Regions from separate parts of the Caproicibacterium sp. XB2 genome, predicted to be linked through region 2. Evidence: riboswitches for the same ligand, from Rfam matches in the RefSeq annotation. Region 2 holds a riboswitch; each other region holds the start of a gene.
The links. A riboswitch is a leader RNA that binds a small molecule or an ion and turns the genes downstream of it on or off. The one in region 2 is predicted to bind thiamine pyrophosphate.
Positions count from the first base shown of each region.

Region 1: linked by a shared signal. The riboswitch ahead of thiM (hydroxyethylthiazole kinase) and the one ahead of ACIHKT_RS01760 (MTH1187 family thiamine-binding protein) in region 2 are both predicted to bind thiamine pyrophosphate.
Region 3: linked by a shared signal. The riboswitch ahead of thiD (bifunctional hydroxymethylpyrimidine kinase/phosphomethylpyrimidine kinase) and the one ahead of ACIHKT_RS01760 (MTH1187 family thiamine-binding protein) in region 2 are both predicted to bind thiamine pyrophosphate.

Region 1 covers NZ_CP173227.1:1,600,897-1,603,159, forward strand. Annotated here, with positions in the region: gene thiE (thiamine phosphate synthase) at 1-8, opposite strand, end outside; gene thiM (hydroxyethylthiazole kinase) at 1-816, opposite strand, end outside; TPP riboswitch at 893-1,001, opposite strand; gene ACIHKT_RS08010 (NlpC/P60 family protein) at 1,139-2,263, shown strand, end outside.
Region 2 covers NZ_CP173227.1:383,022-385,284, reverse strand. Annotated here, with positions in the region: gene ACIHKT_RS01770 (ABC transporter substrate-binding protein) at 1-363, opposite strand, end outside; gene ACIHKT_RS01765 (ABC transporter permease) at 417-1,199, opposite strand; gene ACIHKT_RS01760 (MTH1187 family thiamine-binding protein) at 1,168-1,476, opposite strand; TPP riboswitch at 1,594-1,706, opposite strand; gene ACIHKT_RS01755 (penicillin-binding transpeptidase domain-containing protein) at 1,766-2,263, opposite strand, start outside.
Region 3 covers NZ_CP173227.1:244,802-247,064, forward strand. Annotated here, with positions in the region: gene ACIHKT_RS01125 (M23 family metallopeptidase) at 1-28, opposite strand, end outside; gene lexA (transcriptional repressor LexA) at 361-954, shown strand; TPP riboswitch at 1,082-1,188, shown strand; gene thiD (bifunctional hydroxymethylpyrimidine kinase/phosphomethylpyrimidine kinase) at 1,364-2,173, shown strand; gene cytX (putative hydroxymethylpyrimidine transporter CytX) at 2,170-2,263, shown strand, end outside.

The sequences.
Region 1 (2,263 bases), 780 kb from region 2:
CACTTCATATTTGGCGCCGCCCTCCAGTGTTTTTCCGTCCAGGTTATACACTTCATCTATGATATAATTCCGGTAAGTCGCGTTGCCGTCACGGGCGGAAAGCCGGTTACGTGCCCGCTCGCCGCACAGCCCCATAGCTGCAATGGCAGCGGCGGCAGCCTCCAGCGGCGTTTCCGGATTGGCGGCAGCATAGGCGGCAGTCATTGCGCTGAGCATACAGCCGGTGCCAGTGACGCGGCTCATCATTGGATGACCGTTGCGGATAACATATGCCCGGTCCGCATCCGCCGCAATGTCTATGGCACCGGTCGCCGCCACAACACAGCCTGCCTTTGCCGCGAAAGCTTTAAGAAACGCCACCGCATGGTCCAAGTTTTCCTCGGTAACCGTATCGGCAATGTCCGCGTCCACGCCCTTTGTGGTGCCGCGCCCCAGCGCCAGCGTCTTAATTTCGGAAACGTTGCCGCGGATAATGGCAAACCGCACTTCCTGCAGAAGCCGCAGGGCCGTTTCGGTGCGAATGCGGGACGCACCGGCGGCAACGGGGTCCAGCACAACCGGATGACCGCATTGATTTGACTTTTTGCCGGCGGCGAACATTGCCCGGCGGGTGTCCTCGTTCAGGGTGCCGATATTGATATTGAGCCCGCCGCAGATGGCAGTGATTTCCTCCACCTCTGAAGCATCATCGGACATGATGGGCGAGCCACCGCAGGCCAGCACGGTATTGGCACAGTCATTAACGGTAACATAATTCGTAATATTGTGTACCAGCGGTGCTTTGGTACGCACGTTCTCAAGCATTTCTCCAAACATACGGAATTCCTCCTGTTTTTGATAAGATGTCCGCAGGAACAGAAAAAGCGGAGGAACCCAAAATGGGCTCCTCCGCCAGAAAATCCGACTCGTTTCCTGCGTTGGCATTGTCCACATCAGGTTCTAGGGTCGAAGCGGCAGCGCTTCCTCTCAGCCTGGCGGTCCAAGCTCCCCTGCAGGCAGATTTCTTCTGCCGTACTTTTATTATAACGGCCTGTCCGCCTCTTTGCAAGTCAGTCCTTTTTCATCTTTTTGGCTTGACGAAAGATTATGTAAATCTTATAATAGATAGAATGATACTATCAGTAAAGAAGGATGATATATGGATAAACACGCTCGTATTCGGACCCGTATTCTCGCAGTTGCGCTGGCTGCCGCCTGTGTAACCGCTTTCACACCCGTGCCGTCCTACGCTGTGGGCGACGTGGACACTATGAAAAGCGAACAGGCGCAGTATGCTGCCCAACAGCAGAAAAACGACAGTGAACTTGCTTCCCTTCGCAGTGACAAAAGCCAAAAAGAAGCCTACGGTGCTGCTTTGCAGTCCCAGCTGGAAACCATTGAGGAGCAGATTAACAGCTGCTCTAACCAGATGACTGACCTCGACCTGCAAATGCAGCAGGCGCAGGACACCATCTCCGCCAAACAGAAGCAGATAGACGCTGATACTCGGAAACTGAAGCAGCGCCTGTGTGCCCTGTACATGACCGGCGGTGCAGGCAACCTGCAAATTCTGCTTTCCGCATCGGACACTTCTGACCTTTCGGACAAGGCCGAAGCTATTTCCGTGGTAACACAGCATGATACCACACTCATTAACCGGCTGAAATCCGAAAAGGAAGCGGTCAAACAGGCAAAGGACACCATTTCCACCAAGCGCCAGCAGGCAGCCAAAGTAAAGGAAAGCTATAGCGGCAAACAGCAGCAGCTTTCCAGTACATTGAGTGAAACAAACCAGTTTCTGAAAGACATCGGTCAACAGGAAGTGGACCTGCAGGACCAAAACGCTTCTCTGGACGTAAAGGCGGCCAAGCTTTCCGCCTCTATCGCTTCATGGCAGCAGACACAGCAGGCAGCAGCCAGCTCCACCGACAACACTGCCGGCAAGAGTGCGGACAGCCCGTCCAGCGGCTCCGCTTCCAGTTCCTCCTCTGCTGCCAGCAGTTCTACAGCAGACAGTACAAGCCCCGCCGCCAGCAGTGCCACGCACAGCAGTGCCAGCCGCCAGTCCAGCAATTATTCTTCCCGCGGTCGCTCTTCTGTTGCCAGCAGTACATCGTCTGCCAGCCATTCCTCCTCTTCGTCCTCGTCTTCTTTTTCCAACCTGATTGGCGAAGCGGAAAAGCACCTCGGCACGCCTTATGTAATGGGCGGCTACAGTCCGAGCGGCTTTGACTGCAGCGGCTTTGTTTGCTGGGTATTTAGCCACTGCGGCTACAATCTGTCC
Region 2 (2,263 bases):
TGCAGAGGTCAGTGCGGAAGCCATATCCGTGTCCTGGAAACCAACACCAAACTGTGCGTTACCGGAACCAACCAATGCTGCGGTGCCGGACTCCGGCGGCTGTTCAATTTCCACGTCTAGGCCCGCATCTTTAAAATAACCCAGAGCCTGCGCCACATAAATGCCTGTATGGTCTGTATTCGGGGTATAGTCCAAAACGAATTTGATTTTCTCCAGCTTGCCGTCGGCCGCGGAAGAGGCAGCCGTACCGGAAGCTGTACCGGATGCAGCCGAGGATGCCGCACCGCCCGCGCAGGCAGTCATCGAAACAGCCATGGCGGCTGCCAATACACCGGCAATCAGGGATTTTCCAAACTTTTTCATATTTTCAGGAACTCCTTTTAGAACTCTATTGATGGAACGAATCGGAATCTGCTTCAGGCAGACTTTTCTTTCCGGCGTTTGCGGTCCCACGGCATGCACAGCCGCTGTACCACATCTACCAGTTTCATTAAAATTAGACTGATAATGGATACGAGGAAGATAACCGCAAACATGCGGTCGTAGGCATAGCTCTTTCGTACGCGCGTCATATATACGCCAAGGCCGGAGTTGCCGCCCAGCCACTCTGCCACAACCGCACCAATCACCGAATAGGAAACGCTGATGCGCAGGCCAGAAAAGAAGTTGTTAAGGGAACTTGGAATTTTTACATGGCAGAAAATCTGCCATCGGCTGCTGCCCATGGTACGCATCAGGTTAATCACGTCTGGGTCGGCACTATCAAATCCATTGAGCAGACCAACCGCAATGGGAAAGTAACAGGAAATGACAACCAGAACAATTTTCGGCGTCATATCATAACCGAGCCACAGCACCAGCAGCGGTGCAATAGCCACCGTCGGCACCGTTTGGGTTAAAATCAAAATTGGGTACAGGCTTTTCTTCACCAAGCGAAAACGGTCCATTAAAAAAGCTGAAAGAAATGCCAAAATTACCGCAATCAGCATGCCCCAAAATGTTTCCTGCAAAGACGTGGAGGCATTGTACATCAAAGACGAAAAGTCATCAATGAATGCCTGCACAACCTGCACCGGACTTGGCAGCATAAAGTTCGGCACAACATTAAAGGAAACAACCGACTGCCATACAATCAAAATGATAACGATGAGAAAAATTGGGGAGAGCTTATCTGTGATACTTTGTAACTTTCTGCGCAATCGTCAGGACCCCTCCCTGCGGCTTGTAGCTGATTTTTACGTAGGAAGCAACCTGCGGACAGCCCGCCTTAACGGCAATGTACTGGCACTGTTTCACAATCTCCATCAGCTGCTCATAGTCGCCTTCCATTGTGGTTTCAAACGGGCCAACATAATAATTAACGCCGGTGCTCTTAATATAAGCAATCACTTCGTCAACAATGCGGACAACCTCTTCGTCGGTACCGACCTGTGGCAGCACCTGAATGGCAACACTTGCGGGGAATTCTTCTTTCATTTTACAATCTCCTTCGTTTTTTGCAGAAATCTGCTGTAAAGAATAATAGGAAAAGTGATACCGGCCGAATAGGCAGCAAAAAGCCGCCTATACCCGGAAAAGGTACAGGCGGCGGCTAAAAACCCGATTGTATGTTACCTCCGCCGGTATTATCCGGATCAGGCCAAAGGGTCCGGAATTTCTCCCGTCTCAGCCAAGCCCCGTAAGGCCAAGCGCCCCATTTATAAGAACGGTTTTATTGTACAGCAGGAAAGCCATTTTGTCAAATCTTGTAGAAAAGGGACACCCGTTACTCCTTGTACTTTGCCGCTGCCGCCAGCAGGTCCCGCAGGATTGGTCCGGCAGAGTTAATGCCGAAAGAATCCGTGTGTTCCACAACCACTGCCGCAGCGTAAGGTGTGCTTTCATTGGATGAAAAAGCGACCATCCAGCCGTTATTCCCGCGGCCGCTGCCCAGTTCCGCTGTACCGGTCTTTGCGCACACGCTGTCGATGCCGTCAAAGGAATCATCACCGTAGGCAATCTTCACGTTGCCGCGCATATAGTTTTTCAACCGGCTGGCTACATCCGAGCTCATCAGCTGCTTGCCAGTCTTCACACTGCCAAACTTGTTTTTATCGGTCAGGTCACCGCTGACGCCTTTAATCACGCGCAGTTCCTGCGGGGAACCACCGTTGGCGATTGCCCCTAATAGACGCACCATATAGCCGGGGCTGACCTGGTCCGTATACTGTCCAGTGCCGGACCAGCCCAGCTGGTTTTTGCTTGCTTTACTCACATCATAGCT
Region 3 (2,263 bases), 140 kb from region 2:
CCTGCTTTTTATAATCTTGTGTATTCAATCCTGCCACCTCCAGCCCTAGTATGGCCTTGCGGCAGGAAAATATACCAAAACAGGAAGTTTAGACAGAAAAAAACCGGGCTGCGGCACCCGGTTTTTTTCAATAGCTTGAGGGGTATATTGAGGAGGGTAGAACATACATCAAGTGAACGGTGCGGCTCCGTTGTTCTTGATTACATACTCAGTATACAGCGCTATAGCCCAAAATTTGTTAATAGTATGTGAATGTTTTATAAAGAATAACAACATTACGCCGTTTACAAACAAACGTTTGCGATTTTGTCCTTTCTATGGTATACTTATTTGCGGCGAAAGGAAAAGAGGAAATACAATATGCTTACAGCAAGCCAGCAGAAAGTTTACGACTACCTGAAAAGCCGCCTACAAACTGGGCTGCCGCCTACCGTGCGGGAAATCTGCGCGGCAACCGGTTTAAAATCGACTTCCAGCGTACATGCACATTTAAAAACACTGGAAAAAGAGGGCCTTATCACACGGGATGCCGGTCTGAACCGGGCCATTCATCTGACAGGGCAGAGTCGTTCTGTTCCCGTGCTGCAGGTACCTATTGTCGGCAGGGTCGCGGCGGGACGGCCCATTTTGGCAGTGGAGGATACAGAAGGCCATGTGCCCTATGCACCGGCGAAACGCAGTGAAGATGATGTCTATTTTGCCCTGCATGTACATGGAGAAAGTATGCGGGATGCCGGCATATTAGATAATGACATCGTCATTGCCCGTCAGACACCGGAAGCGGAAAACGGCGAAATCGTCATTGCAATGATAGATGGAGAAGCGACCGTTAAACGCTTTTATCGGGAACCCGGCCGTGTGCGTCTGCAGCCAGAAAATCCGGACTTTGAACCGATTTACACCAAAGAAGTTGCCATTCTCGGCAAGGTGGTTGCCCTCTACCGCAACTATTAAATAAAATATCTGAACAAGAAGCCAGCGCTGTTTAGGCGCTGGCTTTTTCTATGCCGCGGAAGCAATCCAACGAGAAATACCAATAAACAGCTTGCCTTGACAAGATGAAAATGATTCGATATACTAAAAATATATGTGGGGAGCTCACAAACGTGGGCTGAGAGTAAGCGAAAGTGCTTTGACCCTTCACCTGATTTGGGTAATGCCAACGTAGGGAACAAGAAAGAATTGTTTGTGGCAGCGCCTTTTGCAGGCACTGCTTTTCTTTTTGCCCGCCTTTGTTCCCACAGAACAGAAAAATGGGATATCCAGCAAAAGACCGCCGCTTTCACGGCTGGCTTTTGCGGCTGGCAGATTGGGGGCACCACCTTCTGCCGCAAAATGAAATGCTGGAAAGGGGTAATTACAAATGAGGACAGCATTAACAATCGCCGGAAGCGATTCCAGCGGTGGCGCCGGTATTCAGGCGGATATCAAAACCATGACGATGAATGGCGTATTTGCCATGAGCGCCATTACGGCTTTGACAGCGCAGAACACGACCGGCGTGCAGGGGATTTTTGAAGTGGGTTCGTCGTTCCTGGCACAGCAGATTGACAGTGTCTTTACAGATATTCGGCCGGACGCGGTTAAAATTGGTATGGTCGCTTCTTCTGCGCTGATTGAAACGATTGCGGAACGTCTGCGGTTTTACAAGGCGGAGAACATTGTGGTGGACCCCGTTATGGTAGCTACAAGCGGCGCAAAGCTGATTTCAGATGACGCTGTAGCGATACTGAAGGAACAGCTGCTGCCGCTGGCGACGGTACTGACACCAAACATTCCGGAAGCCGAGGTTTTGTCCGGACAAAAAATCACTTCGCCGCAGGACATGGAAAAGGCGGCGGCGGTTATCGGCAGCACCTATTCCTGTGCGGTGCTGTGCAAGGGCGGACATCGGCTGAACGATGCCAATGACCTCCTGTACCGTGACGGCGGATACAAATGGTTTGAGGGCAGGCGCATTGATAACCCCAACACGCATGGGACAGGTTGTACGCTGTCCAGTGCCATTGCGGCGAACCTTGCGAAAGGATACGATTTGGATACATCTGTCTGCAAGGCAAAAACGTATCTTTCCGGTGCGCTTGCCGCAATGCTGGATTTAGGTGCGGGCAGCGGTCCTATGGACCATGCGTTTGACCTAAAGCCGGCCTATTATGAGGAAGCGCGCCGATGAAAAAAACTTCGACCTTTCAAAACGGACTCATTTGGTTTGGCGCAGGCGTGTCCATTGCGGAAATCCTAACGGGGACTTATTTTGCGCCGC